2 regions of the Chryseobacterium sp. S90 genome follow, and region 1 is predicted to be linked to the other one. Evidence: riboswitches for the same ligand, from Rfam matches in the RefSeq annotation. Region 1 holds a riboswitch; the other holds the start of a gene.
What was found. A riboswitch is a leader RNA that binds a small molecule or an ion and turns the genes downstream of it on or off. The one in region 1 is predicted to bind thiamine pyrophosphate.

Region 1 (16,605 bases):
AAGGAACATCAATGCCGTTACTCCCAATGGATATCTTCCTCAGATTGAAGCAGCGGTAAATGATTATTCTCTTGCTGCCGGAATTAAAGGAAAATGGAAGGGCTGGAATGTAGATTTCAGTAATACGTTCGGGAAAAATGTTTTTGGTTTTGGCGTTGTCAATACTTTTAATGCTTCGCTTACAGACGGTTCACCAAGAACATTTGATGCCGGAGGATCTGAGTTCTCACAAAATACCGTCAATCTGGATTTCTCAAAAAAATACGATGTGCTGAAAGGTTTGAACATAGCATTCGGAGGAGAATACCGACACGAGAATTATAAAGTAAATGCAGGAAAAGAAAATTCTTATGCTTCTTACGACATTTATGGACGTGTGGTAACCGCTAACACTCCTGAAAATGAAAAAGTAACTGATTTCTTTGAAAAAGTAAGACCAGCTGGGGCTCAGGTTTTTCCAGGCTTTAGTCCGGAAAATGCCGTTTCAGGAAACAGAAACAGTGTTGCTGCTTATGCTGATGCAGAACTGGAGGTTACTGACGGATGGCTGTTGGAAGGAGCCTTACGATATGAGAACTATTCAGACTTCGGATCTACATTTAATTATAAGGTGGCAACAAATGTAAAACTGACTCCCAATCTGAACTGGAGAGGAGCAGTTTCTACAGGATTCAGAGCGCCTTCATTGGCTCAGATCTATTACAGTTCCACTTCCACGTTGATTCAGCAGGGAAAAACTACACAGGTGGGTACTTTCAGGAATAATTCTGAAGCAGCACAGGCATTGGGTATTCCGAAATTAAAACAGGAGACTTCACAATCTTACAGCACAGGAATTACCTGGAAGATTCCGGCATTAAGCCTTACTTTCACAGCAGATGCTTATTTAATAAAGATTAAAGATAGAGTAGTGCTTACAGATCTTTTCTACCGTCCTGATGGTAGTTTTACTCCAGGTTCTGATCAGGCTGTTCTGCAGAGTGCTTTTGATTTGGCGAGAGCAAGTGCTGCTAACTTTTTTGCCAATGCTGTAGATTCTCAGACGAAAGGTTTGGATATTACCATTTCTCAGAACTCAAAAATCTCATCGGGAGTTTCTTTGGAGAATAATTTAGGAGTCAATTTTAATCAGACCAAAAGAATCGGGGATATCCATGCATCTCCTAAATTGGTAAGCCAGATCGATAATTATTTCTCAGAACCGAACAGAGTGTATTTTGAAGAAGCTGTTCCACGAGTAAAAGCAACCTTGTCCAATACTTTAAGATTTTCCGGCTTTACTTTCGTACTACGTAATTCTTTCTTTGGTAAAGTGACAGATGCAGATGTAGTGGACGCTAATTTTGATGGGGTAACAGGAAGCACAGAGCATTTCATTCTGAATAGCCGTCTGGTCACAGATTTATCTGTAGGATATGATTTTAATAAAAATATTTCTGCAACCATCGGAAGTAATAATATCTTAAATATACTGCCTTCCAAAAGTCCGAATATAAGTTCTTTAACAGCTGATAATCAGTTTGTCTATTCCAGACAGGTTTCTCAGTATGGTATAGGAGGAAGGTTCTTATTTGCAAGAGTTGAATTCAGATTCTAATCAATAAAGCTTAGAAATTTAATAAAAAAACAGAGAATAAATCTCTGTTTTTTTATATCCTGTTACTCAATAAAAAATGAATTTTTTGTTATCGTCATTGTCGTAATTTATTTATTTTAATGAAGAAAATTCAATAAATTCATATTCTGCTGAAGATGTGAAAAGCTGTCTTAATACTGCCGCATGGCCATTTCCTGCAATCACAAGAATTCTGTCTTCACTGTTGTGTGGTATGTTTTGAATATTGCGGAACATTCTCAGATTTCTGCTGTACCAGTAAAGGGCAAGCATATCGGCACCATCATGTTCTCTTAGTTTAAAATCTCCGCTTAAATAAGCACCATATCCGTATTGATGACTTTCTTTTGAATTCATATAAATAAAAGTGTCTAAGAGCGATTTGAAATTCTTAGGTTCAGAACTCTTGAAGAAACGGTTAAACTGTTGGGAAATCGCATCATCACTACTGAAATCATAATCTTTGCTGAGGTTGTTAAAAAATGTAGAATCAGTTTTTCCAAAATGCTTCTGAAAATCATCCCAAACAGATTCTGCATCAATGCTGAAAAGTTCATTGATTTTAAGTTCATTGGCGATCCTCATAGCAAGCTGATACCGCTCGTCTCTTTTGTCCCGGTGCTTGCCCTCACTGTATTCTTTAAGCTTTTGATTGGCATTCCAGTTTGGCCAGGCTTCAATGGCAATTTTTGTAGGCTTAAATTTTTTGATATAATCCACCAGCTCCGTGACTTCTTTTGAAGTTTTAGGATCCAGTACATCCACCTGGTCTTCTTTATTGGTTTTATTGGCATCCAGATTAGGGTAATCAAAATGAAATGATCCAACAACCAAGACTTTAGTCTTTGGATTTTTAAAATAATCTGAAGGCTTTGTTTGGGCAAAAACAGATGTAGACAGGCATAATAGGAAAATATAAATAATGGTTTTCATAGTATTATTATTTTTTGTTTGTATTAAATTATTGAGCACGGTTTTTCTCTTCAAAATTTACCGTTCTGTTGTTTGATTTTACTTTCTGATTTCCAAAATTGTATGTGATGCTGAGTGTCATTCTTCTGGCATCCCAATAGTTGTTGAATGACTGTGTATTATCAGTAAAATACATATCAGCCTTGAATCCGGACTGCTTGAAAATATCACTCACCGAAAGGTTAACCTGAAGCGCTTTTTCCGCAAAGCTCATCTTTACTCCAGCATCCAGACTAGCTCTGTTCTTCACAGTAAGATAACCATCACGGGAAGGGAGATTATTCCAGTAGTTGATAAATAGCATGAATGTTTTAGCCTTATTCAGCTGGAATGTATTGTTGAAAGAATAATAAAATGACTGCCCGTTTTTAGGAATCAGATTAAACCTTGTAATCTGAGTCTGATTATAGCTGAACGAAGTTGAAATATTACTTTCCCAGATTTTGAAGAATGTATCTGTATAATTCAAATTGATTCCGTAAATATCCTGATTGTAATAGTTTTCAAAAGTGCTGGTAAGATCAATTCCGTTCAGGAAGGAGATCTGATCAAAATTATTCGTTGTTCTCTGGCAATAAAGATTGGCAGAAAATTTATTTTTAAAAATATAATTGAATTCAATATTGTGATTGAAAGAGGGCTGCAGGCTTGGATTTCCTGAATAGTAGGTATTCGGATTAGAATACCATCGGAACGGGTCTAAAGCCCGGAAATAAGGACGGTTGATTCTCCGGGAATAATTAATGCTGAACTGATTATCCTGATTGGCTTTATAAGATACATAAGCTGTCGGGAAAAATTTTCCGTAATTATTCTCAGATTTTATCTGTGTAGTGGGAGAGAAACCGCTGGTTTGTGAATATTCATAACGGAGACCTGCCTTCACAGACCATTTTTCGTTCAAATCTTTACTGGCGCTGATATACGCAGCATAGTTCTTTTCATTATAATCAAAAAGATTGCTTTTTGCAGGATCAATGATATGATTCCCATTGATAACATTAAAATATCCAATCTCTGAATTATTAGAAAACTCGCTGAATTTCGCACCGGTTTCTAACTGAATTTTTTTGAAGTTTAAAGTTAAATCTGCCTGTCCGGAATAGATTTTATAATCTACAGACGAAAGATTTTTGACAACCTGTGTTGAATTGCTGGCAATATTTTTTGTGGTAAAGTTAACTTCAGTATCCGGAAGATTTCCATAGTAATTGGTTCCTAAACTTAGTTTATGTTCTCCAAATTTCTGATCAAAATACAAATTCAGCATTTGTGAAATAAAAGAAGAACGGTGTTTAGAATCCGTATTTGTCTGCAACGTGGGATTGCTTCCGGTGAGGTAATTCTGTTTTGAATTGATGTCCATATTGGAGTGTCCCTTCGAAATATCATATATCAATCCGATATTGGAATTTTTCGTGAGAGAATAATCAAAATTGGCATTCAGGCCTAATCCATCATTCATATCTCTTCTTTCATCTCTGCTTATAGAGGAGTTTTCACCTATTATTTTATAGTTTTCTACCGATCTTTTGTCTCCATCGTATCCCTGAATTTTTACCGAAGCTTTCATCTTTTCATTCTGGTAGTTTACTCCTGCTGCGGTGCTGAATGCAGCGTATGTTTTTTGAGTATAATTCGTAGTCAGATAACCGTTCCACCCGAGATTCTGATTTTTTTTAAGAACAATATTAATAATCCCGCTGTTTCCCTGAGCTTCATATTTGGCAGGCGGTGTGGTGATCACTTCAATTTTAAGGATGTTTTCAGAACGAAGGTTTCTCAGATAATTGATCAGTTCAGATCCGGAAAGATTAAGCATCCGGTCATTCACCATCACAGAAACTCCATTTTTTCCTGCAATGGAAAGAAGACCTTTGTTCTCATCTACCTGTAATAAAGGAGTTCCTGCCAAAACCTCAGTTCCTGAGCTTCCCTGCGAAAGCATAGAATTCTGAACATTATAAACAAGACGATCTACTTTTCGCTCTACCAGAACTTTTTTACCGTTCACCGTTACTGCCTCAATTTTGTTAACGTTTGCAGTATCTTTAGTTTGTGCGGTTACCAAAGAACAAACAAGTGTAGTTATAAATAAAAACTGTTTTTTCATAAGATGTAAATAACAGATTAAATGCTGTTTAGTTTAAATTTCTGTGACAAAAGTATAAGAAGGTCATTTGAAAAGAAATAGCATTTAGATGAAGGCGATGATTTTGGATGTCAAAATAGTTTCGTCGGAAAAAAATAGGTTTTTGTCGAAAAAGGTTGATGAATTGTCCCTGCAGAGATTTATATTTGATTATGAATAAAAAGCAAATTATCTGGCTTCAAATTATTTACTGGGGGTTCAATTTTTTTGGAACCGTCATTACGCCTAATTTTTTTGTTCCGGAGACCAATCGTCTTGAATTACATATTCTGAGAATTACCTATTTTATTGTAAAAATTACCACATTCTATATTTCCTATCTGTTTATATTTCCAAAGGTTTTTAAACTTGAGAAACTGTATTCAGCGGTTTTCGTTTTTATCCTGACATTGTTATGTTTTGCCAGCATGAGATATGCTTTGGAAGAAATGATTCTGCCTTCTACTCTTGGCTTCCGTAATTATGATGAAAGAACAGGGCTTCTCTATTATTTCTTCGATAATATATACAACAGTTCTTTAACTACTTTTATAGCAGGTATTCTATGGATTCTGGAAAAATATGGAGTGGCGGAAAATGATAAGAAGCAGCTTCTGATCGAAAAGAAACAGGCAGAACTGCAGGCACTGAAGACTCAGATCAATCCTCATTTTATTTTTAATTCATTAAATAATATTTATTCCCTGGTCTATCAGAAATCAGATAAAGCACTTCCTGCCATTGAAGAACTTGGGCAATTGCTGAGGTACAGCACAAAAGACCTTGAAAAAGACTCTATTCCTCTGGATAAGGAAGTTGGATATATTGACAGTCTGATTGCGCTGGAGAAACTTAGAATCAGACATCCTGAGTTATTGCTTATCGAAAAAAATATTCAGCATCCTCATCTGAAGATTTCACCGATGTTGTTGGTCCCATTTGTTGAGAATGCTTTTAAACATGGTGATTTCCGGAATAAAGGGTTTGAGATGAAAATTTCAGATCATGACAAGGTGCTGCATTTTTATCTTTTAAACTTTAAGACACAGAAAATGAAAGATACTGTTTCCGGAATAGGAATTCAGAATGTGAAAAAAAGATTGGAAATTTTGTATCCTAAACACCAGCTGGAAATCAAAGATTCAGAAACGGAATTTATTGTAGATTTAAAAATTGATTTGAAGGATGAATAAGATAAAATGCATTATTGTTGATGACGAACCATTGGCAATCTCTCTTCTGGAGCATTATGTGGAGAAAACTCCTTTTCTTGAACTGGTTTTCTCTACAGAAAATCCGATTCTGGCTTTAGAATATCTGCAGAAAAATGATTCTGACCTCATCTTTCTGGATATTCAGATGCCGGAACTTACGGGAATCAATTTTATGAAGATTGTAGGAGCCAATCAAAAATATATTTTAACAACCGCTTATTCGGAATATGCATTGGAAGGCTATGAACATAATGTGGTAGATTATCTTCTAAAACCTATTTCTTTTGAAAGGTTTCAAAAGAGCGTATTAAAAGCTCAGGAACGTTTTTCTTTTCCACAGGAAGAAAATACCCATTTCTTTGTGAAATCTTCGGGGCAAAGGCATCGGATCGGTTTTCAAGAAATTCTTTACGTTGAAAGCATCAAAGACTATGTCAATATCCGAACAGAAAGTAATGAATATATTGTTTTGGATACTCTTAAATCTATGGAAAATCAGCTTTCTGAAAAATTTGTAAGAATTCACAAATCTTTCATTGTCAATTTGGATAAAATCAAAAGTATCGGGGCAAAAAAAGTTATTCTTTCTGAATATGAAATTCCGATTGGTGAAAGCTATAGAGCGGGGCTTTTGGATAGGTTAAAATAAGTATATTGTAAGTTTTGGCTAAAGCCAATTAGAATGGATGCCTAAAAATCTGGTGAACTAAAGTCCACCTCTATTGAATTTCCATAACATCGATATTTCTATGTGGTAAAACAAAAAGACGACTTCAATTGAAGCCGCCTTTATATTAATTAATCTAACAATTAATCTTATTTTTCCTGTTGTTTGATCAGGTTTAGAGCAGAACCAGCCTTAAACCAATCAATCTGCTGATCGTTGTAAGTGTGATTAGCCATGATGATATTTTTAGTTCCGTCAGCGTGAACGAATTCCAAAGTCAGTTGTTTTCCTGGTGCAAACTGATCAAGATCTAAGAAGTTAACCGTATCATCTTCCTGGATTTTGTCATAATCAGCCTCATTGGCGAAAGTGATTCCAAGCATTCCTTGTTTCTTAAGGTTGGTTTCATGGATTCTCGCGAATGACTTTACCAATACAGCTTTCACTCCAAGGTGTCTTGGCTCCATAGCAGCGTGCTCTCTTGAAGAACCTTCACCGTAGTTCTGGTCTCCTACAACAATTGTTGGAACGCCTGCAGCTTTATAAGCTCTTTGTACAGCCGGAACTTCACCGTATTCACCGGTTAATTCGTTTTTAACTTTATTGGTTTCCATGTTGTAAGCATTTACGGCTCCAATCAACATGTTGTTTGAAATATTATCTAAATGACCTCTGTATTTCAACCATGGTCCAGCCATAGAAATGTGGTCAGTAGTACATTTTCCGAAAGCTTTGATCAATACTTTAGCTCCTTCAATGTTTTTACCATCCCAAGCCGGGAATTCTTCCAGTAACTGAAGCCTGTCCGAAGTAGGGCTTACATTCACAACAACGCTTGAACCGTCTTCTGATGGAGCCTGATATCCGTTATCATCTACAGCAAATCCTTTTTCAGGAAGTTCAAACCCTTTAGGCTCATCAAGTTTTACCTGTTCACCAGCCTGGTTGGTTAAAGTATCTGTAATCGGGTTAAAATCTAATCTTCCGGAGATAGCAACAGCAGCTACCATTTCTGGAGAAGCTACAAATGCGTGGGTATTTGGGTTTCCATCCGCTCTTTTTGCAAAGTTTCTGTTGAATGAGTGGATGATAGAGTTTTTCTCTCCTTTTTCAGCACCTTCTCTGTCCCACTGTCCGATACATGGTCCACAAGCATTGGTAAAGATTCTTGCGTTTTCAAATTTTCTGAAAGAATCCAAGAAACCGTCTCTTTCTGCTGTGAATTTCACCTGCTCAGAACCTGGATTGATCCCTAAAATAGCTTTAGGTTTTACTCCTTTTGCTACTGCATCTTCTACAATAGATGCCGCTCTTGATAAATCTTCATAAGAAGAGTTGGTACAAGATCCGATAAGTGCCCATTCCACTTCTAGAGGCCATCCGTTAGCTTCTGCTTTAGCTCTGAATTCAGAAACAGGAGTTGCTAAATCCGGAGTGAAAGGTCCGTTTAAGTGTGGAGCCAGTTCAGAAAGGTTGATTTCAATTAATTGGTCGAAATATTGTTCCGGGTTTGCATATACTTCTGCATCACCTGTTAAATGCTCAGCAATTTTATCGGCAGCATCTACAACATCCTGTCTTCCGGTAGCAGCAAGATATCTTCTCATAGAATCGTCGTATCCGAAAGTAGAAGTTGTAGCTCCGATTTCGGCACCCATGTTACAGATAGTTCCTTTACCGGTTGCCGAAAGAGATTCTGCTCCTTCACCGAAATATTCTACGATGCATCCTGTTCCTCCTTTTACGGTAAGGATTCCGGCTACTTTTAAGATAACGTCTTTTGCGGAAGTCCATCCGTTCATTTTACCGGTTAATTTCACCCCGATAAGTTTTGGCATTTTAAGCTCCCAGGCCATTCCTGCCATTACATCTACTGCATCAGCACCTCCTACACCAATAGCTACCATTCCCAGTCCTCCTGCATTTACGGTGTGTGAATCTGTACCAATCATCATTCCTCCAGGGAACGCATAATTTTCCAGTACAACCTGGTGAATGATACCTGCTCCCGGCTTCCAGAATCCGATTCCGTATTTATCACATACAGAACTCAGAAAGTTGAATACTTCGGAGTTTTTGTTAATACCTTCTTGTAAATCTTTATCAGCACCTACCTTCGCCTGGATCAGGTGATCTGCGTGAGCTGTGGAAGGAACAGCAACTTTAGTTTTTCCTGCCTGCATGAACTGTAAAAGCGCCATCTGTGCAGTGGCATCCTGCATTGCTACTCTGTCTGGTGCGAAGTCTACATAAGAGTTTCCTCTTTCATAAGCCTGTGTAGCATTTCCTTCCCAAAGGTGGGTGTAAAGGATTTTTTCTGAAAGGGTAAGAGGTTTTCCCACGATTTGTCTTGCCGCAGCAATTCTTTCAGGGTAACGCTCGTACACTTTTTTGATCATATCAATATCAAAAGTCATATCGTATTTTAATTTTGTTCTTTTTCCGTTTAATGCTTCTTTCTCTTATGTTTGAAAAAGAAAAATCAATTCTTTATATATCAAAAAACGTTCCTATAATCCACTAACAGGATGATTTTGACGATATATTCAAGAGATTTTATAACTTTCAATTTAAGAAAAAATAGATTCTATTTTCGAGATTTTATCAGAAAAAAAATGTATTTAACTTAAAATAGAAACATTCTAAACAAAAAATTGGAAGATTTTAAATCCTAAAGGACTAAAATCTTCCAATTATATAATTTTCAATAGTCTTACGACTTATTTATGAATTCTATTAGTGAGCGCTTGTACTTGTTAATTCTTTAATAGAAGGTACAAAAGTTGTAAGATCAATGCCTTCAACTGCTGCCTTATACTCATCAATGTTAGGAATTCTTCCAATGATAGCAGATAAAACTACAACCGGAGTTGAAGCAAGTAGAGATTCTCCCTTTTTACGTTCAGAATCTTCAACGACTCTTCCCTGGAAAAGACGTGTAGATGTTGCTAAAACGGTATCTCCTTTAGCTGCTTTTTCCTGGTTACCCATACAAAGGTTACATCCGGGACGCTCAAGATACATTACATTTTTGTATTCAACACGAGCTTCTCCTTTTGGAGCATTATCATCAAATTCAAAGGCTGAATATTTCTCTAATAATTCCCAGTCTCCTTCTGCCTTCAGCTCATCAATGATATTATAAGTAGGTGCTGCTACTACAAGAGGAGCGCTAAATTCTACTTTCCCTTGTTGCTTTTCAATATTTCTAAGCATTTGAGAAACAATCTTAAGGTCTCCTTTGTGAACCATACAAGATCCTACGAAACCAAGGTCTACTTTTTTCTCTCCTCCGTAATAAGAAAGATCTCTGATGGTATCGTGAGTATATCTCTTAGAAACATCATCATTGTTTACATCCGGGTCGGCAATCATTGGTTCAACGATTACGTCAAGATCTACCACTACTTCAGCGTAATATTTAGCATTTGCATCCGGAGTCAAAGCAGGTTTCTCTCCTGATCTGATTTCTGCAATTCTCTTATCAGCTTTGTCAATTAATCCCTGAAGAACTTTATTATGGTTATCCATACCTTTATCAATCATGATTTGGATTCTGCCTTTTGCAATTTCCAGTGACTCAATCAAAGTATTGTCTTCAGAAATGTTGATAGAAGCTTTTGCTTTCATCTCAGCAGTCCAGTCTGTAAAGGTAAATGCCTGGTCAGCAGGAAGTGTTCCGATGTGAACCTCAATGATTCTGCCCTGGAATACGTTTTCTCCTCCAAACTGCTTCAACATCTGAGCCTGAGTTGCATGAACCACATCACGGAAATCCATGTGTTCTTTCATGTTTCCTTTGAAGGTTACTTTCACAGATTCAGGAATCGGCATAGATGCTTCACCGGTAGCTAATGCAAGCGCAACAGTTCCTGAGTCAGCTCCGAAAGCCACTCCTTTAGACATTCTTGTGTGAGAGTCACCACCAATAATGATAGCCCACTCATCTACAGTGATGTCGTTAAGAACTTTGTGGATAACGTCAGTCATTGCGTGGTATTCACCTTTCGGGTCACGGGCTGTAATAAGACCGAACTCGTTCATGAATTTCATAAGTTTAGGAATATTAGCCTGAGCTTTTTTATCCCATACTGAAGCGGTGTGACATCCTGACTGGTAAGCACCGTCTACGATTGGAGAAATTACTGTCGCAGCCATAGATTCCAATTCCTGAGAAGTCATAAGACCTGTCGTATCCTGAGATCCAACGATATTAACTTCTACACGAACATCTGAACCTGCGTGCAATACTTTTCCTGGAGTAGTTCCAACAGCGTTTCTGTTGAATATTTTTTCTACAGCAGTAAGTCCTTGTCCTTCGTGAGAAATTTCTTTTGATGGAGCAAAAACCGCAGGCGCTTCAATTCCTAAAAGCTGGGCTGCAAATGTCTGTAGTTTTTTACCAAATACGATCGCGTAAGATCCACCCGCTTTGATGAATTCCATCTTTTGCGGAGTGAAAGATTTGGTAAGGTCGATCAATTCTTTATCGCCGTTATATAATTTCTTTTCTTTTGTATTGATTGTTAAAACAGTTCCTGTTGCTACTGAATAAGCTTCTTCAAGAACAATGTCTCCATTTTCGTTACGAATTGGGTTTCCGTTTTCGTCAACTTTCTTTACCCAGTTTTTAAGGTCAACACCAATACCTCCGGTAACATCTACAGTTGTAAGGAAAATCGGAGAAATACCGTTTGTTCCTCCTACAATTGGAGCAATGTTTACGAATGGCACATATGGACTGGCTTGTTTTCCTGTCCAAAGAGCAACGTTATTTACTCCGGACATTCTTGATGAACCAACACCCATTGTTCCTTTTTCAGCGATAAGCATAACGCTTGCATCAGGATGTTGTGCCTGTAAAGCTTTGATTTCTTCCTGAGCTTCAGGAGTGATCATACACTTACCATGAAGTTCACGGTCTGATCTTGAGTGGGCCTGGTTACCCGGAGAAAGTAAATCTGTAGAGATATCTCCTTCACCAGCAATGAATGTTACTATTTTGATTTCTTCAGCAACTTCAGGAAGCTTCGTGAAGAATTCAGCTTTTGCATAGCTTTCAAGGATTTCTTTTGCAATTTCGTTACCGCTGTTGAATGCTTCTTTCAGACGGTTTGTATCTGCTTCATAAAGGAAAACCTGTGTTTTAAGAACGGCTGCTGCTTCTTTAGCAATAGCTGCGTCATTACCTAAAGCAAGGTCTAGCAGCACTTCAATAGAAGGACCGCCTTTCATATGAGATAATAATTCAAAGGCAAATGCCGGGGAAATTTCTTCTACTACGGATTCACCCAGAATAATTTCTTTTAAAAATTTTGCTTTCACTCCCGCTGCACTTGTCGTTCCGGGTAGCGTGTTGTAAATGAAAAATTTAAGAGAATCCGATCGGTCAGCATTACCTGAATCTTTAATCTGTGTAATGATTTCGCTTAGTAATTCAGCACCATCAATTGGCTTTGGATGAAGCCCCTGGGTTTTTCTTTCTTCAATCTCTTTGATGTAATCCTTATAAATATTCATAATAGAAGGTCTTTCAACATTAAAGGTAGGCCTGCTTCTTCTTTACCGGTCTGTACAAATACAGTTAATGACATTTTGAGTTCTCACATTTTGATGCAACATTAACCGAATAAAGTCAGCATAATCTACACTTTTTTTTAAAGTTTTTAAAATTATCAAACAATTCAAAATGTTCCCAAAATTACAAATTTTTAATATTTTATAGAAACGAAATTATTTAGATTCTTTATAAATATGAATTTTATAATATCTATTTTTGGTCGTATTTTTGTAGACATATGGCGAATATGAAAAATATCCTTAAAGTTTTATGCATTTTTATTTCGGTTTTCGTTTTTTCACAGACTAAATCTGTGAAGAAAATAACGGTGAAGAAAGGTGTGAAAACTGCGGTTAAGAAAGGGCCTGCAGCCAATAAGCCTAACCCTGATTTAGTAATAATAAATAAAGATCTTCCGGTTTTGATTCCTAAGAAAAAAGGAGATCATTTTGGGTATGTTAACCAGAACGGAAAATTTATTATTCAACCGGAATATCATATTGCCGTATTTTTTTATGAAGATTGTAACCTTCTGAATTCTCCTAATGAAAAAGTCAGAAAATTTGGCACAAAAGAATATGCTACAGTAGAAAAAGATATGATCTCTTACAGGATAGACCAGTCTGGAAAGAGAGTATACCAGTTCAAAGAAGCAGATTTTGGAAAATGTATCTTCGAAGAATATAAACAGCAGCTATTTCAGGCGTATACTATGAATGGCTTTTACGGAATTATTGAAAAATCAAAATTTGTGAATGCTGCAGATTACAGGCAGTTCCAGATTTATCCTCAATATCAGTATCTGTACATTATGGAAGGAGATGATGTGGCCAATCCGATGATTGTTGCTTCCAATAATGATAAATTTGGAGTGATTGATGTTAACAATAAGATCATTATTCCTTTTGAATATTCCAATATTAAAAGAAACTTCAGCTGGAAGCTGGGTAAGATGTTTGAAGTGACCAAAGATGGGTCGAATTACTATTATGTTGACTCAAACAATAAAACCTATTAAAGAATTATAAATGATGAATGATGAATGATGAATGATTCATCCAATAACTCTTATTTTTCATTCTGCTTTTTTCTATCCCGTAACTCAAAACCCTGCACCTCGCACCGCGAATCTCAATTGATATATTTTTTGTAATTTTGCACCTGAAATAAAGGGGTGCTGTAACAGGCTGAGATTATACCCAATGAACCTGGAACAGGTAATGCTGTTTAGGGAACCATTTAAATAATTGATAGATGATTAGCGATAAATGATCGATAAACATCAATGGTCATTTGCTATTTGTCAATTATTTCATAATCACCCCTTTTATTCATTAAATGTCAAGATTTATAGAATGAAAGGATTATTTTTTTTAGGGCTTAGCGTAGGCTCAGTAGCCTTTATGCAGGCTCAGAATAAGGATTCTCTGAAAGTCAGAGAAATTGAGGCGGTCAACTTTACCAAAAGACTGCCGGTTGCAAAGGAAATCATCAACGTACAGAAAGATTTAGACGGTAAAAATTTAGGACAGGATCTTCCTATTCTTTTAAAAAATCAAACCTCCATTATTTCTACTTCAGATGCAGGAAATGGGGTTGGATATACCGGTTTTAGAATTCGTGGAGTTTCAGGAAGCGGGATTAATGTAATGATGAATGGCGTTCCGTATAATGATTCTGAAAGCCAGGGAACTTTTTTTGTGAATGTTCCTGACCTTACAAGTTCTGCTTCACAGATCGTTATTCAAAGAGGGGTGGGAACCTCTAATAATGGCGTTTCTGCTTTCGGTGCAAGTATCAATGTGATTTCTAAAGATCCTGAAGAAAAGTTTTATTTTAAAACAGATGACAGCTACGGCTCATTCAATACCTATAAATATTCAGCTGAGATAGGCTCCGGTAAGTTCTGGAAAAACCGTCTTTCTGTAATGGGAAGATATACCCATATTCACTCTGATGGGTATATAGACAGGGCTTCCTCAAATTTACATTCTTATAATTTTACGGCCTTATTTGAAGAAGGGAATACCAAATTACGTTTAATGGCTTTTGGTGGAAAAGAGAAAACCTACCAGGCATGGAACGGTATTGATAGAAAAACATGGGAAACCGATCCTAAATTTAATGTTTCAGGTGCCATTTATGATGCCAGTTGGGAGAATATTGTAAGCTTCTATGATAACGAAACAGACAATTACAGACAGAACCATTATCAGTTGCTTTGGGAACAGAAATTCAGTGACCGATGGAATATTGAAACTACTTTTCACTATACTAAAGGAAAAGGATATTACGAAAATTACAAGCAGGGAGATCCTTTTTCCAGATATAATTTACCCGATCTGACTGAAGGAGGGCAGACCATAAAATATTCAGACTTTATCAGAAAAAAATGGCTGAATAATGATTTTTATGGAGTTGTTTCAACGCTTTACGGAAAGTTTGAAAACTTAGACCTGAATATGGGAGTTGTAGCCAATCAATATTACGGAAGACACTACGGAAATGTTACGGGAGTATTTTTTCCTCAGATTGATGAAAGTGAGTATTACAGAAGCCGTTCAATAAAAAATGAAGTATCCGGTTTTGCAAAAGCTTTGTTCAGAGTAGATAATTTTGAATTTTTTGGTGATTTACAGCTTAGAAAAATCAACTACAATACTAAGATCCTGATGGCTGGTGATGGTGAAGGAGCTGATTTAAGTAAAAACTGGTTGTTCTTTAATCCTAAAGCCGGGGTAAATTACAGAATTGAAGGAGGTAAAGTTTTCCTTTCCTATGCCCATGCCCACCGTGAACCAAACAGGGATGATCTGATGGCGAATAACGATGTGAAAGCTGAAAAACTTCATGATATTGAAGCCGGTTTTGAAAAACAGTTTGGGATTGTATCATTTACTGCGAATGTGTATTATATGTACTACGTTAACCAATTGGTCTTAAATGGTGTACTTAATAATGTAGGAGCTTTCATCAGAACCAATTCCGGGAAGAGTTACAGAAGAGGAGTGGAGCTTGGTGCATTGGCAAAATTATCTAAACAATGGGAGGTTTCAGGAAATGTAACTTTAAGCCAGAGCAGAAATCAGGATTTCAATATTCAGAATGGAGATGTTCCTGAAAGACTTGGAAATACACAGATTTCTTTCTCTCCGAATGTGATTGCCAATTTAGGTCTGAAATTTAATCCTACAAAGAACTTTCAGTTTGCTTTAATGAATCAGTATGTTGGGAAACAATATCTGGATAATACGGAAGATGCCAATCTGCAGCTTAAAGATTATTTCCTGACCGATTTCAACGCTCAGTACCAGTTTAAAATTGCCAATAATGAAATTGCATTAAAACTATTGGTGAATAACCTGTTCAACAAGAAATATGTCAACAATGGATCTGTGTATGAAGGACAGCCCTATTATTTTTCACAGGCAGGAACCAATTTTATGTTTGGAGTGAGCTGGAAGATTCAGTAATGAGAAATTGGAGAGCAAATAAGTGAATTTGAAAATTTGCCCTTTTACCCGTTTCATTACAATTGTTAAGCTTAAAAAAAGAAGTTTAAATATCTGTATTCCAGTTTTGATACAGAATAATCAAAAGACTGTTTCGACAGTCTTTTTTTATATAGGTTAAATATCTTAAAAAGTCATGAAAAAGTTATAAATTTGCTGCCAAATGAATATTTCAGCATACATTTTAGAATACTTAAAACAATTTGGAACTGCCACGGTTCCAGGCTTTGGGGTGTTTTCACTGAAAAATTCTAAGGCAATTATCAATTCCGAAAACGGGAGCATCTTACCTCCAGCCAGTCAGATTGAATTTACAATAGACTACGAAGTACAGGCTGAAGATCTTACTGCTTTTATTGCAGGACAGAAACAAATGTCTTTAGAAGCTTCAAGAAGTGATCTTAAGATCCAGACAGATTTTTGGAAGAAGAAACTTCAGGCCGAGCAGGTTCTTGAAATTCAAAACCTTGGAACAGTTTTCATTGAAGAAGGACATACTCATTTCAAAGGAAAAAGAATAGAATCAGGGCGTCCGGACTTTTATGGACTGGAAGAGATCAGATTTTCAGATATCAATAACGGAGAAAAGGTAAATCCTTCAGTTAATCGTGAAAAGGATTTTAAATTCAGAAAAACTATTCTCTGGATTTTCCTTTTGGCTATTCCGGTTTTGGGGATTTTATACCTGGCTATTACCCAGCAGGAACTTCTTTTTGGTAAGAAATCTTTCAATAAGGTTTCTGTACAGACCTCTACTCACAGAATTGTAAAAGATACCATTAAAGTGATGGTACATAGCCCGAAAACAACCGTTTCAGATTCTTTGAAAAAAGATTCATTAGCAAAATCTGTCGGAAAAGCTGTAAAACCAGCTCCGGCCGTTCCAAACAACACTAAGACTAGATGGCAAAAATAAAAAAAGCGTCAGAATCTC
Region 2 (16,605 bases), on a different contig from region 1:
ATCGATCCCGAAATTGTTTGATCTGGACTTTTCCCAGGAAATATTCGGATTGGGAGCTGTTGCCGTTGTGTATCCCGGCACTAAAGTTCCTCCAAAATTATAATTATCAGGATTCATCAATGAAAGTGCCCCGAAATTAGGAATCTGATTATTTCCGTTGCTTCCAAGACTGTATCTAAGTTTCAAATCTGTCACGAAATTATTTTCAGGAAAGAAATTTTCATTACTGACGGTCCAGCCTGCAGAAAATGCATAGAAATTTCCCCACTTAGAGTTTTTTCCGAAACGTGAAGAACCGTCTCTACGATAGGAAGCCATCAGGTTATACTTATTGTCAAACGTGTAATTAACTCTGGTAAAATAAGACATCAGCCGCCATTTGTATTGCGTTAATGTATTTTTAAATGAAGTTCCGCCTGCAATATTCCGGATACTGTTATCAGGAAATGCGGTAGCTTCAGTTAAAAGCTGTGTATTATCTTCCTGCTGGAAAGACTGCCCGGCAATGGCATCCACCCGGTGAGAACCCCATTTTTGATCAAATGAAAGTAAATTTTCTATTAAATAATTTTTGCGGATATATTCTGTTCTGTTGGCAAAAGTCACATCCGGAGCTGCTGCTCTGTACGCTCCTACCGAAGAAGGGTCGAAGAAATTGTATTCGTAATTGGAATAATCTCCACCTACGGACAATCTGTATTTCAGACCTTTTAACAATTCGAGTTCAGTGAAGATATTCCCGAATGTTTTAAATAATGTATATTTTCTGTTGGTCATTTCCTGAACGGCCACAGGATTTTCTACCAAAGCTCCATCCGTTGCTGTATTTCCCAGAATCTGCTGAGAAATGGCAAGACTTCCATCATTATTATAAGGTTTAAAAAAAGGATACATTGCCGTAGCCATCTGCAAAGGATTATAACTTCTTGAATTTTCTGCAGCATTGATTGTACCCGTTGCGTAAGACGGCGTCATCGTTACCCCTATTTTCCATTTATCTGTAAGCTCAGTTGAAAGGTTGATACTGGTAGAAAATTTTTCGTAATCTGTCCCGATAACGAGTCCTTTTTGTTTAAAATAACTCATGGTAAAAGCATATTTGCTCTTATCACTTCCTCCGGTAATATTCAGTGAAGTCTGGCTGATGGGTGCTGGCTTCATGACAGTATTCAACCAGTCGGTATCTGTTAGTCCCGGCTCCTTTGCGAGGTAAGGTGCTAAATAATCGGGAATTAATTCTCTTAAAGAAGCTCCTTTGCTTATTCTTGTGGCATTATTATCGGAAATACTTCTGTTACTCCCTTTAGAAAGATAATTGTTGTCTCTTGCTTCCTTCAGAAAAGTGGCCATATCATAAGCGTTGACCAGTTTCACATTATCGCTTCTCATCTGCATTCCGTAATAGGAATCGAAAGAAACAGCCATTCTCCCCTTTTTTCCCTGCTTTGTTTCAATGATAATCACTCCGTTTGCTCCTCTGGAACCATAGATTGCGGCTGAAGCGGCGTCTTTTAAGATATCAATTTTGGCAATAGAATTAGGATCAATAGCATTCAGATTAGAACCTTCAGTTAATGGCAGCCCGTCTACAACGATCAAAGGATTGGAACCTGCCGTCAATGTTCCGATACCTCTCACCCGTATTGAAGGCGAACTTCCCGGACTTGCATTGGCCTGGGTAATCTGAACTCCGGTTGCTTTTCCTGCAATAATATCTCCAAAATTACTGGAAGCCACTCCTTTCATCTGCTTCTCATCAATAGAAGAAATAGAGCCGGAATTGTTTTTCTTACTCTGCTTCCCGTAGCCCACCAAAACAACCTCATCAATATTTTTTTCTCTTGATTTTATCGTGTCTTTAATTGGGTTTATATACTCTGCAGACTGTTGAGCATTGGTTCTCTGAATTTTTGCCATCGCTCTTGCATTGAGACGAACCGTCACCGTTTTTTGATCTACATTAAAATCAAGACCGATATTCTTCTTCAGATAGTCTAAAGATGCTAATAATGACTGATAGTTGACTTGTGATTCATCCACCTGTATATCTTTCAGGTCTGAAACCGAATAAAAGAATTTTACGCCATGCTCTTTTGAAAGTTTTTCAAAGATTTTAATCAAAGGCGTTTTCCGCTGAATAACGGACTGTTGAAAACATTTGTTAGCCTCTGCATAGGTAAAATGTGGCGCACACAAAAGACCCAACAACATCATGCTAATTGTTGTTTTTTTCATAGCTTTGCTGAAATTAGTTGTTATTGACTGATTTATTTTCAATGCATCGGTAACCCCAATTACTGGTGCATTATTTTTCTAAAATGATATGATTTGCTGATTGTTTTCCTGCGGTAAGATTAAATGGAAATCCTATTGTTTTAATAACTTTATCCAGATCTCCGGTGATGTTTCCGTTTATTACATTCTCCTTGTAATGCTGAGGATAGGCTATAGAAACATTGTAGGTCTTCTCCAATTGAGAAATGGCCTCCCCGAATTTCATTTCATTAAAATCAAATGTTTTTACAACATCCTGATCGTAGAAATGTTTCTCGGCTCCGTCCTTGTCAGCAAGCCAGGTTTCTTTGGGCAGAAGAAATGTTGTATTTCCTTTGTAATCAATTTTTACTTTCCCTTCTTTCAGATAGACTTTCTTGTCTGCAGATCTCTGATCAAGCAAAAATTGGGTTCCCAACACTTTTACTTTAAATCCATTGGCATCAATGATAAACGGCAGCGCTTTATTTTTAGCAACACTGAAAAATGCTTTTCCTTTAAAAGAGACATTCCTGGTTTTCTTTCCGAAACCATCAGTCAGCTTCAATTCACTTTCAGGTTCCAGTGTAATGATACTTCCGTCAGATAGTATAAATTCTTTTTGAACCTTTTCTGTTCTGAAAACTATTTGCTGATGATCAGGAGATTTCATTTCATTTCCTGTAGAAAACAAAGTAATCAGTGTAAATAAAGGCAAAAGAACAGCCGCAGCCAATAAAAATCGTTTTGTATTCTTTCTGAATCTGATTTTGCTCTCAAGTCCATTCCAGATTCGCTGATCTGCCGAATCTTTCATTTTCCGGTTTTCTTCTTTAACTGATTTCCATTGATTGTCGAAATCCATAAACTCTTTTTTGATCTTTATTAGAGAATACGCAGGAAGTGTAGAATCGTCAACCTCTATTTTTTTGATTTAACGATTTGTTCATATGGGTTGATATTCCGTTAAAGTTGAAATTGATTTTATTTAAATTAATTAAGGTAATTATATACGATTTTAAATTAATCCTGCTATCTATTATTATGACTCTGTCATTCTGAATGTAACGCAGTGAAATGAAGAATCCAGGCTTTACATGGGATTCTTCATTCGTCGGAAAGAGATTTGAAATGAAGCTTGTTATCAATATAACAAAAAAGGTTAAAACCAAAAATTCAAGTTGGTCCTTAGAAATTTCAAAACCTTGTTGACATGTTTTTCAACAGCTGTTTTGGAAATATGATTTTCCTGCGCGATGGTAAAAAGACTGAGATTCTGGATTTTGTTTTGGATAAAAAACTCACGGCTCTTTTCAGGAACTTGTTCCAGAAGACTTTCTATTTTTTTTAATTGATCTTCCTGCTGCAGTTGCTTTTCGATTTCAGAGCTTTCTTCATCCTGATTTTCCGGGGAATTTTCCAGTGGAACGAAGATCATTTTTCTTTTACGATAGAAGTTGGAGATTTCCTGTTTGGCAGATTTAAAAATAAGTGCTTCAATTTCTGAAGGTGAGTGGGTTTTGGATAAGTACTTCCAGACATGCATAAAAATATCCTGAACAATTTCTTCTATATCTTCTTCTTCCGAAAGGTATTTTGCTACAAAAAAATACACCCTGTGCTTGTAACCGGAATATATTTCTTTAAAATGATCCATCCTTTAAATGTCTTTGAACCTATAACTCAATGATGCAAAAGTATCTAAAAGGGATGTCAATCATATTAAATTCATATTAAGTTTAAATTCATGACCATAATGACTAAAGAGTGACTGTCTTTTAACAGGTTTAGATTACCTCAAAAAGAAAAATCTAAATCATCAGCTGAAGGCCTGAAATTAGAATGCATTGCTGCTGTAAAATAATCACAGAATATCTGATAAATTACAGAATCAGTAGCTGTTGCCCGGATTCCAAGCTGTGTATAAACAGTAAGTATCTGGTGGGATAATTGACTTGTCAATTCTGTTCCATAAGTATGAATCTCATTTTGCTGATCTGCTGAAATCTCTTTATTATCAGCAAGAATATTTTCAATATTCCGGGCAATATTTAACACCTTTTCCAGATGCTTTTCAACAGATTCTGCAAAGTTTTTGAAATGGATCTGAGGACGGATAAGCCTTGCCTCTTCAATAAAATGAGAAGCCATTCCAAGGTAATTCACCAAAAGGGTCAGATCAGCAAAAACCCGAAAAGGAACGCTGTCCAGAATATCATCCGTGAAGAAATGGTCGTACACAAAGCTGTAATCTTCGTTGACCACAACATTCTCAATGGTAAATGAATAAGTACCGCTGGCTTTCATTCCCATAGATTTCCAGTTAGGGATGATTTCAGCCTGCTCTCTCGGAATAATAAAGGAATGAATCATCTCATTGCCTTCGTGATCTAATAAAGGTTTGCCCTTTTCTGTAATTGTGGCATTCAGTGTAAAATGCGTCAGATGGGGAGCTCCTGTGGCAAAATTCCATAATCCATTAATAATATAGGTGTTATCATTTTGCTTTTCTGCAGTTCCGCCAACCATTCCGCTTCCTCCAAAACAAATGTCAGAATTGGTAAACAGTAATTGAGCAATTTCAGGTTTTATGTTTCTTGAGAAATAATTGGCTCCGGCACAGAGTGTCAGCATCCAGCCAAAGCTTCCATCGGTTTCAGCCCAGCCAAATAATGCTTTAAGGCCTTCTTCAAAACGATATCCTAAACCTCCATATTTTTTCGGTACCCAGATCTTCAGCAATCCTTTTTCATGAATATGCTGTATCACCTTATCAGAAATTACAGAAGCTCCCTGAAGTTCTTTTCTGATGTCTTTAATATTGAGCATTAGCTTTGGTTTTAATGATTTTTTGCCATTCCATATACCCGGAGATTGCTACTAAAAATAAGAATGATGTTAACACAGCATAGAGATACAATTCTTTATGCAGCAGCAAGGGTATGGAAATAATATTACTGATATTGAGAATCACCCAGTTTTCAATTTTTCTTCTTGCCATGAGCCACATTCCGGCCCAGGCAAAAGCACTTACCAAGGAATCCCAAACGGGAACATCCGAGTCTGTAAAATGAGTAAGAAAAAACCAGAATAAGCTAAAAGTTCCCAGCACAATTCCTCCGGCAATCCACTTTTCAGAAGTTGAGGTGACAGAGATCTCCATTTCAGATTTCTGTTTCCCGAATTTCCAGTACAGCCATCCGTAGATGCTCATGATCAGATAATAAAGGTTTAAGGTAAATTCAGCATACAGTTTTGAGGTAAGCATCACATACAATGTAAGCAGAATACCGGCAATTCCGAAAAGATAGTTATTGACATTGTTTTTACGGGCCAGTAAGACCTGAATTACTGAAAATAAGACTCCGAACCATTCAGGCAAGGTAATCTGTTTTAAAATTTCCTGCATCATATTAATTTAAAAATCAAATGATGAGATGATAAGTAAGCAATCCCTACGCCGGCATTATCCGGATCAGGTGTGGAAGTACATTCCTGGGTATCATCTCAGCCACTGTTACCAGTAGCACCCCATTGTTGGGGGCAAAGGTCCTGTTTTTTTTCCGTAAAAAGAAAGAATATCGGAATTTTATTTATCCTGTTAACCCATTTTTTTTATTAAAAATAAATAAGCTCATATAAGAAAATCATCCGCCAGACTATATGATCAGGATTATAAAGATGCTGCTGAGTAAATGATAATTTAGTACAATATTATGTTTAATCTAAAAAGTATATATTATGGATAATCGACAAGAAATATCGTTACTGAACGACTTGCTTCACATTACCAATGACAGAATTGAAGGTTTTGAAAAAGTTGAAGGAAAAGTATGGGAAATGTATCCTGATGTAAAGGATGAATATGACCATATGATTTCCCAGTCGAAAATTATGAAAAATGAACTCATTAATCTAATCACTGAAAGAAAGGGCGTTCCGGAGGACTCACCATCTATCGCAGGAGCTATTCACAGAACATGGATTGACATTAAAAATTCTTTTACCATGGGAAATCTGGTAGAATCTACATTGGAAAATGTAGTGTTTGGAGAAAAAGCAGCCATAGAAACTTATGAGAATGCTCTGGGCTATGGTAATCTTAGTGAAAAGAGTAATAAAATTGTGGCCGAACAGCTTCGCAATCTAAAAAGCTCTTACAACCAGTTTAAGAAAATTGAAGAATATAAAAAGAAAGAATAATCAACAAAAAACTCCCCTTACAAAAGAGGAGCTTTATTAATCAAGAACAAAATAATATTTAATCCTTTTCAAAATTATCAAATATCCTGTGTCCTTTTTATGATGCAGGTCATATTATTTCACAGCATTTTTAGCTTTTTCTGATTCTTTCAGATGATGCTCCAATGTAGGAAGCGTCTTACCTGCAAAGGATTTCAGAGAAGATTCTTTTCCTTCCGCTGCTTCTTTTTTGAATTCTTCTATGTCTTCTTTATGATCACTGACCATAAGATCGGTATACTTTTTATCAAAGTCTTTTCCTTTCTTAGCTTTCAGATCATCATACATCTTCTGCTTTTCAGCATCCAGACCTGCAGGTAAGGTATAGCCTGTTCCCGAAGCCCATTTCTTGAGCTCATCATTCGCTTTGGTATGATCTGTGACCATCATCGCTCCTAAAGATTTTACAGCTGGATTTTCAGCATTGGTTGCTGCCAGATCTCCCATCATCACTTCCATCAGCCCTCCTTTTGCTGCTGCATCTGCAAATTTTTTATCCTGATCACTGAGAGAGGTGGTTTGGTCTTTTGGTTCTGCCATTTTGGTGGAATCACTCACTGTCATGCCGGATTCAGCTGGAGGAGACATTGTTGTGCTTTCCGGGGAGTGGCTGGACGATGTCGGTTCATTTTTTTTGCAGGCCGTCAAAGCAGCCACCGCAAAAAGTGTTACTACAAGATTTTTCATAATATTAAATTTTAAATGGTGATATAAATGAAGCCAATAAGAACTTCTTTTATAAATGCAACAATTTATCTGCCAAAAGAGATATTGCAAACACACTCCACCAATCATAAAATATTATAAATGAATATTCTACAATTGACGAACCAACCGAAATGTAAGATTGATACGCTGCTTCATCGAGGTTACAGATTTAGCAATCCGATGTTCCCAGTTCTCCTGCAGATTTCCTTTCATAATCAGTAATGAACCATGAGGAAGAGGCAGGCTGTATTTACTCTGATGATGGTCTTTTTTCCGGAAATCAAAGTTTCTGGTCTGACCTAAACTTATTGATGCAATCACCGGGCGGCTTCCATATCTGCTTTCCTTATCCCGATGCCAGGCAACAGAGTCATTATGATCCCGGTAAAGATTAAGCAATACGGAATTGAACTGATAGCCAAATGTTTTTTCTATTCTTTGTCTTAAAGAAAGAAGTTCGGGAGTCCACGGATTAGTCTCCAGCTCACCATTACCCGAAGGATAGGTATTTTCCTGATCTCCATACCATGCCGTTAAGCGCGGTGTCAGCACCATCTTATCATACATTTTTTGGGTTCTTTGTTTCCAGGGAGCAGTTTCAAGCAGATGAGCTTTAAGCCGGTCAGCTTCTTCCTGATCCAGAAAATGTTCTCTGTATTCAAGAAGATCTTTTGGAAATTCATACAGGTCTTCTGAATCGAACAAACTAAGCTGGGTCATATTTTTTTAACTTTTTAAATACTGGAATTATATTTCTCTTTAAAGCATAACAGCTGGTACTCACTTTTGGTTTTCCTGAGATTTTTTACCGGATAAATTTTTATTGTTCTTTGAATTGTATGCTATAGGAGAAAATCAAATTGATACAAATAATAACTGCAAATATATTAAAATTGATACAAAATCAATCAAAAGCTAAAACAGCTTTTTTAAAATCTCCTGAGATTTCCACAATAAAAAGGAGACCAAAAATAAATCCGGTCTCCTTTTTATAATGAATACATACTTTTTTACATTGCTTTGCTGTTGAGATTGGTATCCGCAACTTTTGTTAACAGCTCGTCACATTTTTTCTCTTCTTCCAATGTGCTTAAAAGATGTTTAAGGCAATCCTTCTCTTTCAATACTTTTGCAAATGCTGCAAGGGTACCGTATGTGGCGATTTCGTAATGTTCAACTTTTTGTGCTGCTGCAATGATTCCTGCATCTCTTACTGCTCCCGGCTCTGTCTCTTCCAGGATACTTTTTCCTTCATCCAATAATCCCTGCATAGCATCGCATTTCTTTGCCTGGGCTTTTTTTCCTAAAGCTTTAAAACATTCTTCCAGTCTTTCAACGTGACCTTCTGTTTCAGTAATATGCTTGTCAATAGCTGTTTTAAGTTTTTCGCTGGTCGCATTTTTCATCATTCTTGGCAGTGCTTTCAAGAGTGCCTTTTCAGCCCAATAAATATCTTTCAGTGAATCTTCAAAAAGATCTTCCAAACTTTTGGCTGCATTTTTTTTAGCCGGAGTTTTTGCAGATGTTTTCGCGGGTGTTGTTTTTTTAGCCGGTGATTTTTTGGCTGCTGTTTTAGTTTCCATAATATAATAATTTAGTGTTTGATTGGTGATAAATCTGCAACTATAAGACCATTTTTGCCTTAAATGCTGAGATGTGGTATCTAAAATTCTTGAAGAGTATAGTTATTTTAAGGCTTATATTTCTTTACCCACACGCTTACAGATCCCGGATTGACACAAAATATGGCTTTCCCATTTTCATCAGTGTGAATTTCTTCATGGCGGTTCTTTAAGAAATCAATATAGGTTGAATCTGCATGCTCTTTTCCCAATTCTATTTCTTTGAAGCCCTCATCACTATTAGACATAATCACAATACATCCCGGATGCTTTTCATTTCCGTTCCGCACAAAAGCCACACAGTTGGGATGATCAAAATAATCGATCTGTTTACCGTATGCAAAACGTTTTCTCACTTCAAGAAGGCTGGGAAGCTCCTCCACTTTTGATATGATAATATGTATTTCCTGATCTTCTCTTACATCGATATATTCTGCTCCAAAAAGATCTGGATAGAATACGCAGGGATAAGCCTCATCAGAAAGGAGAATAATTGTATATGCTATAGGCTTAAACCAATCTTCCACTGAAGATTCAAGTGCCTGGAGCTGTTGTGTATCATGGTTTTCTACAAAAGAAACTGAAAACACGGGTTTCTTTTCCAGAAAGCTTCCTTTTAAAATCTGGCTCAGATTATAGTCTTTTCCTTCTTTTGAAGCCGTGAAAAAATTATAATGCAGCGGGGCATCAAAACAAGAGATAAGATCATTCATTTTATCTGAAAAATATTCAATTTTTTCTGCTTCGTCTTTCCAGAATTCTCCCAGAATATAGCAATCAGGATTCAATTCTGTTTTAATATAAAAGATCCATTCTTTCAGGAAATCTGAAGAGATGTGCTTTAAAGCATCCAGCCGAATCCCATCAACTTTCGTGGTATCCATATACCACTTGATCCACTTTTTCATTTCTTCTACTACATAAGGATTACGGTATTCTATATCAGCACCCATCAGATAGTCATAGTTACCCAACTGATGGCTTACAGCATCTGTCCACTCTTCACCATATTCATTATGGATTTTAAAAACACCTTTTAGCTCCCCTCCTTCTTTGATGACATAATCAATACCGCTGAAGCATTGATGATTCCAGATAAAATCTGAATAAACCCCTTTTCTTCCCGGAAAAACAAACTGAAAACCTTTCAAAAAAATTCTTTTTCATAATAATCTCGGTTTTAAATAAATGATAATACAAGGTATCAAAACAACAGTATAAAGTTTATGACTCTAGTCAATTACCAAACGTTATATCAGCAAAATGATGAATAATTAGAATATTTTAAATAAACAACAATCATCACAATGAAAAATATAAAGAAGTGCATAATTATTTTATTCATTTAAAAATATTTCCTGTTTATGATAATTCACTTTTATAACAAATTGTAAATTAAAGAACTGAATTAATTAATACACACAAAAAAAGCGAGTAATAATGGATCATTCGCATGCTGTACGAAATCACGTAATGAAGATTTAATACTTTATTAAAAAATAAATATCCATCTTTGCAGCCTTAAATTCAAAAACGCTAGTTTATTTCATGAGCATTATTTTTAAAAAGCGACTATTTATAGCGCTTGTATTACCTACGGCCGCCCTTTATTACGGGCAGAGTACGAAGGATTCTTTAGAGAAATCAAAATCTATTGATGAGGTGATGTTGGTAGGTAGAAACCTTTCCCAAACAGCCAAAGAAAGAAAAACTCCTGTTGCAGTTTCCACTATCAAAGCTGCAGAAATTCAGGAAAAATTAGGAAACAGAGAGTTTCCTGAGATTATGAAGTCTACTCCATCCGTGTATGTGACCAAAGTGGGCGGAGGTTTTGGAGACAGCAGAATCAACATGAGAGGTTTTGATGGGGCTAACATTGCAGTGATCATCAACGGACAGCCGGTGAATGACATGCAGGGAGGTACTGTATACTGGTCTAACTGGACCGGGTTGGCAGACATTGCGAGCAACATTCAGATCCAGAGAGGTTTGGGAGCATCCAAATTTGTAGTTCCTTCTGTAGGGGGAACGATCAATATTGTGACCAAAGCTACCGATTCTGAGCAGAAAGCAATGATCAAAGGAGAAGTAGGTAATGATAACTACTCCAGAATATCTGCAATGTACTCTTCCGGGCTAAAAAACAAATGGGGAACAACTGTATTGCTTTCCCGTTGGCAAGGTGACGGTTATATCAATGGAACGAAAGGAGAAGGTTATTCCTGGTTTTTCTCAACAGGATTTAAGCCTAATGAAAAGCATGCGTTCAATTTAATTGCAACCGGAGCGCCTCAGGTACATGATACAAGAAGGTCTTCTGCAACCGGAGCAAATGTGGCTACTCTACAGCAATTGGATACTTATGGAAGAAGATACAATCCTCAGACAGGAATGTTGAATGGTTCTCAATTTAATTTGGCTCCTAACTTCTATCATAAGCCTATTGCATCATTGAACTGGGACTGGACAATGAATGATAACCTGAAGTTATCTACCGTTCTTTATGGTTCTTGGGGACGTGGCGGCGGTGGTACCGGACTGAACGGTTCTATCAAAAACGGCAGCGGCCAGACTATGAATTTCATGAATTATGGTGCAGGCGGAGACGGTACGATCAACTGGGATATGATTTACCGCTATAACAGAGGTGGTATGGTAACCGATTATAACGGAAACACTTTCCAGAAATCAACCTTTACAGCTCCTGCGGGCTCTCCTGGTGATTATAACGGGCAATATGTAGCTACACTGAACGGAACCAATGGTATCGTAAGAAAGCAAAGTATTAATGCTCATGACTGGTATGGTGTAATTGCAGATCTTAATTACAAAAAGAATAACTGGACCTTTAACGGAGGTATTGATCTTAAAACTTACAAAGGGGCGCTTTACGATATTGTAACCGATATGCTGGGATCTGATGCCTTATTTGTTTCAAGTACGGCAAATGCTCCAAAAGGATATTATATCAACAACACGGTAAAACCGGAACCTCTTACTAAACTTAAGGATGCTCAAAAAGTATCTATTCACAATGAAGGTCTGGTAAAATGGGCAGGTTTATATGGAATGGTTGAATACAGCTCTGAAAAACTAAGTGCATCTGTTCAGGGATCAGTTTCTGAACAATACTACAAAAGAAGAGATTATATGCTGTATACTCCGGGAAACCAGGAAACAAAATGGTATCACAAAACGGGTTATATTGTAAAAGGAGGTGCCAACTACAATATAGATGAGCATCATAATGTATTTTTCAATACTGGAGTTATTTCAAGACAACCATTATTCAACGCGCTGTTCCCTTCCAACCAGAATATTTACAACGATGCAAAGAATGAAAGAATCTTCTCTGTAGAGTTAGGATATGGTTTCAAATCCCGTTATGTAGATGTAAATATCAATGCTTACAGAACGCAGTGGGATGACAGATTTATTTCAAGAACCTTTAATGCAGGAGCTGCAGATGTAGCTAACTTCTCACAATTACAACTTGGAAATGCTTATTTCTACAACGCTCTGAATGTTGGACAGATACACCAGGGTGTTGAATTGGAAGCGAAGGCAAGACCATTTGCCAACCTTAGACTGAGAGGGATGTTATCATTAGGAAACTGGAAGTACAAAGGAAATGCAAATTTCAATATTCTTGATGTTCAAAACAATCAGGAAGTGGCCGGAGCTACAGGAGTTATCAACATCAAAGATCTAAAAGTTGGAGATGCTGCACAAACTACAGCAAGTCTGGGAGTTGATTATAGCATTACCAAAGCTTTCAGTATTGATGCCAACTGGGAATATTATGACAAGCTATATGCACAGTTTAACCCAATCAATTTCCTTACTGAGGCAGCAAGAGAAAAAGGAATTGTAAAATTGCCAAGTTATAATTTATTTGACGTAGGTGCTTCTTACAAGTTCACACTTGACGCGAAAAAGTCTTTAACATTGAGAGCGAATGTGTACAACTTATTCAACAAATATTATATTTCTGAATTAAGCTCCAATATTTTTGCAGGTGACAAAATTGCCAGCGGTCCAAATGCCGGAAAAACTTACCAGGAAACCGGAAGAGTTTATCAGGGTATTGCTGATGGTAACACAGGATTCCTTGGTTTTGGAAGAACCTGGTCTGTTGCAGCGACTTTGAGATTCTAATATAATTTCATTTCAATAATGAATTCAAAGAACCCGCCACGATTTGGTGGGTTCTTTTGTATTATATGATTATTTTAAAGAAATAAATAATATATTAGACATTAAAAATCATTTAACTCTTTTCAATTAGATATGGATCAGGAAACCACAGATTATATTATTAACTATTTCGGTAACTTAATGACTAAAAATGAAAAGTTAGCCCTAAAACATCAAATGTCTTCTTTCAAGAGTAATGAAAATCCACAATTCAGAAAGATAATGATAGATAAAGGCTGGATAAGTTCCGACCCTGAAATCACAAATCTATTAGAAAATGGTTATGAGGTCTTTAAACAAAACATTGTAACGCGCATAATGACTGAAACTCCTGAAAAAGTTTTTTTTAATAATTGTCCAAAATGTAACAAACTTGCCCGTACTCCGCATGCAAAGCAATGCAGATTTTGTGGATATAGCTGGCATCATTTAACTGTTGCCCAATTTAAACTTAACGATATTATTCAGATTACAGGAAGACAGTTTTTCTTAATAGGACAAATTATAGAGGGCGAAATCAGGGAAGGGCAAAGAATAGATTTGAGAATACTTGGACTTAATAAAAAAATCAAAATTGAATCCATTGAATTTGCTCTTAAACACCAGGATGGAAAAGCGTGGGAAGATATTTCTCTTGGAACAAATGAATTAACAGAACAAGACAAAGAATATATGAAAAGTATACATCCTTTCAAAGAATCACTTGATATTATTATAGAATAAAAAACAGCTAAAGCATTAGTACAACTGTTTTTTATATAACTAAAATCTACTTATTTTGAATTCTTCACCTGCAGCGCCCTCTGATAAAAAGACTGGCTTGCAATTTTCTCCTCAGCCTCATCAATAGCTGCCAGCAGATTATTATTGTTATCGGTAATTTCTCCCAGAATCTGTGACATCAGCTCCCAAACGGGTTTCATTTTTTCAATAAGTTCCTGTCCTTTAGAAGTTAATTTAAAAAGCCTTTTCCGTTCATCCTGTTTGTCTTTTTCCCATTGTATTAACTCCAACTTTTCGAGTTCTTTGAGTAGGGTGATAGTGGATGGATGGGTATACCCTATTTCATTGGCAATTTCGACAACGCTTGCTATCTCTTTTTTATAAATGGTAAAGATCACCGGAAACCATTTCAGTTCAAAATCAATTCCGAATGCTTTATAGATCAATGCTCCATCTTTCCTCAATTGTTCACTCAAACGGTGCAATCTGGTTGATATGGCAAGAATTCCTGCTTCGTTGATCACATTCATATTCTGTAAATATTTAAATGGTAAAAAATATCATCGGCACTCATTAAAGGAAATTTTACAGGGAGATTTCTTTTTTCAACCTTCACAAACTGATTCCTTTCGTAGAAACGCTGTGCAGCTTTCAGTACCGTTATGGTTCCCAAATATAAATCATCAATTCCGTTTTCGCGGCAGAAAGAAATTAAAACTTCCAATAATTCCTGAGCAATATTCAATTCTTTGCCTCTGAATTCCTTTTTAACAAACATTTTTCTGATCGCTCCTGCCCTTTTGTCAAACTTAACCAAGGCAATAGAACCTACCAATTCGTCTCCCACAAAAGCACCCCAAAAGTTACCGCCTGCTTCTGTATAAAAACTTTCAATCTGTAAAAGATCAGGCTGGTCTTTAATGGTGATCGGAATATTAAACTCCTTCTGCTGAATATTCAAAATCAGGTCAATCACCTGTTCCGAATAAGAATTTCCTATGGGTTGTATCTGTAATTTCATAGTGGCTGAATTTTAAAGTATAAAACTACGTAGTTAAATACATATATCCAAATTGATTTTGCCTATTAAATAATTTTAACATGATCAATAATTAAAAAAACGTATGCCATTATTGACATACGTTTTATAGTTTATATTGAAGAATACGGTTATTTCCAACCTCCTCCTAAAGCCTGATAAAGCTCTACGGCAGCTTTCATTTTACTGTATCGTGCATTCGAGATGTTAAGTTCAGCATTCAATGAATTTACACTTGCATTCAACACTTCAAGATAGTTTGCCATACCATAATTTACCAGTTCCTGAGAATAGTCAACCGATTTTTTGTAGGCATCCAGCTCATGTTGTTTTAATTCAATAAATGAATCCTGTACAGAGAAAACTCTGATAGCATCTGAAACTTCTTTACCAGCAGTAAGAACGGTCTTTCTGAAGTTCAGATAAGCAGTTTCCTGATTGGCAAGACTTACATCATAGTTTGTTTTGATCTGTCTTTTGTTCAGAATTGGCTGAGCCAGCCCTGCTACTACATTCGCAAATAATGAATTTACACTGAATAAGTGATCAATATCCACAGATTGAAGACCACCACTCCCTGTCAATTTTAAAGTAGGGTAAAACTGAGCTTTGGCAGAATTCGTCAGTTCGAAAGCATTCATCAAGCTGTATTCTGCTCTCATTACGTCCGGACGGTTAGCCAGAAGCTGAGTAGGATATCCCAATTTTAAATCGATCGGAAGGTTCTGTCCTTCTAATGTAGATCTTTCAATAGAATGAGAGGGTTCTCCCATTAAAAGACTCATGGTGTTTTCAAGAAGCTGGATCTGTGTATCAATATCAATCAGTAATGATTTTGCATTGAACACAAGAGCCTCACTCTGCTGTACCGCTACTTCAGTAACTGTTCCTGAAATTTTTAAAGCCTTTGTTGTTTCTAAGTTTTTCTCTCTTACCGCAATGGTTTCTGTAATAATCCTCTTCTGCGCATCAAAAGTTAACAATTGATAGTACGCAGAAGCGATGGAAGATACCAGACTGCTTTTAACTGCTTTATGGGCTGCAACAGTTCCCAAATAAGTGGCAAGCTGTGCTTTCTCCTGTGCTCTTAATTTCCCCCAGATATCTGCTTCCCATCCAATACTTGCCGTAATGTCAAACTGGTTTACATATCGTCTTTCTCCAATGATCTGCCCAAACTGAGTATTGATAGACTGGGTTTGGAAAGTATAGTTGGGTCCGATAGAAAGTGTCGGCTGATAGGCAGCTTTACTTTGCTTCAGATAAGCTTCTGCGGAATTAATACTTTCTAAAGCAATTCTGATATCCAGATTGTTTTCCAAAGCTTTTGAAATGTGTCCCTGCAGTATAGGATCTGTGAATATTTCTTTCCATGAAATATCTGCAATGCTGGTACTGTCTGAAGGAAGCATATCTGTACGAAACAGCTTTTCGTCTACCACGTTCTTCGGTCTTTCATATTCTTTTCTTGCCATACAGGATGATATGGCTCCGAGTATGAAAACTGAAAAAGTGATTCCTTTTATGATGTTTAATAAACTCTTCATTATAAAAAATTAGAAATTAGATGTAAGAGACCGGAAGTTAGATATGGTTTTAGAATAATTGTCTAAGATCTAACTTCCAGCTTCTCTAATTAATTTTATTCTGCTAAATTGATATCTTCTTTTTTGATAGGTTTAATTTTTTCCTGCAGTGTTTCAAAAATCACATACAGAACCGGAATTACAAATAATCCCAAAACAGTTCCTATCAATAGTCCGATAGCCGCACCCGTAGCGATAGATCTGTTACCTACTGCTCCGATTCCACTTGCCAGAA

Region 2: another riboswitch for thiamine pyrophosphate. It lies ahead of pnuC (nicotinamide riboside transporter PnuC); the one in region 1 lies ahead of ACLMCG_RS18140 (TonB-dependent receptor).

Annotation. Positions count from the first base shown of each region.
Region 1 is NZ_JBLGCX010000007.1:85,421-102,025, reverse strand. It holds gene ACLMCG_RS18180 (TonB-dependent receptor plug domain-containing protein) at 1-1,597, shown strand, start outside; gene ACLMCG_RS18175 (DUF5694 domain-containing protein) at 1,709-2,548, opposite strand; gene ACLMCG_RS18170 (TonB-dependent receptor domain-containing protein) at 2,577-4,700, opposite strand; gene ACLMCG_RS18165 (sensor histidine kinase) at 4,892-5,911, shown strand; gene ACLMCG_RS18160 (LytR/AlgR family response regulator transcription factor) at 5,904-6,581, shown strand; gene ACLMCG_RS18155 (aconitate hydratase) at 6,749-9,016, opposite strand; gene ACLMCG_RS18150 (bifunctional aconitate hydratase 2/2-methylisocitrate dehydratase) at 9,336-12,119, opposite strand; gene ACLMCG_RS18145 (WG repeat-containing protein) at 12,473-13,177, shown strand; TPP riboswitch at 13,320-13,411, shown strand; gene ACLMCG_RS18140 (TonB-dependent receptor) at 13,515-15,632, shown strand; gene ACLMCG_RS18135 (hypothetical protein) at 15,835-16,587, shown strand; gene ACLMCG_RS18130 (acyl-CoA thioesterase) at 16,575-16,605, shown strand, end outside.
Region 2 is NZ_JBLGCX010000001.1:521,137-537,741, forward strand. It holds gene ACLMCG_RS02540 (SusC/RagA family TonB-linked outer membrane protein) at 1-2,235, opposite strand, end outside; gene ACLMCG_RS02545 (FecR family protein) at 2,306-3,118, opposite strand; gene ACLMCG_RS02550 (RNA polymerase sigma factor) at 3,416-3,910, opposite strand; gene ACLMCG_RS02555 (hypothetical protein) at 4,051-5,082, opposite strand; gene pnuC (nicotinamide riboside transporter PnuC) at 5,069-5,665, opposite strand; TPP riboswitch at 5,689-5,797, opposite strand; gene ACLMCG_RS02565 (PA2169 family four-helix-bundle protein) at 5,995-6,456, shown strand; gene ACLMCG_RS02570 (DUF4142 domain-containing protein) at 6,571-7,182, opposite strand; gene ACLMCG_RS02575 (alpha-ketoglutarate-dependent dioxygenase AlkB family protein) at 7,312-7,923, opposite strand; gene ACLMCG_RS02580 (ferritin-like domain-containing protein) at 8,214-8,786, opposite strand; gene amyA (alpha-amylase) at 8,894-9,976, opposite strand; gene ACLMCG_RS02590 (TonB-dependent receptor) at 10,374-12,983, shown strand; gene ACLMCG_RS02595 (hypothetical protein) at 13,116-13,745, shown strand; gene ACLMCG_RS02600 (MarR family winged helix-turn-helix transcriptional regulator) at 13,796-14,275, opposite strand; gene ACLMCG_RS02605 (GNAT family N-acetyltransferase) at 14,272-14,766, opposite strand; gene ACLMCG_RS02610 (efflux transporter outer membrane subunit) at 14,916-16,331, opposite strand; gene ACLMCG_RS02615 (efflux RND transporter permease subunit) at 16,427-16,605, opposite strand, start outside.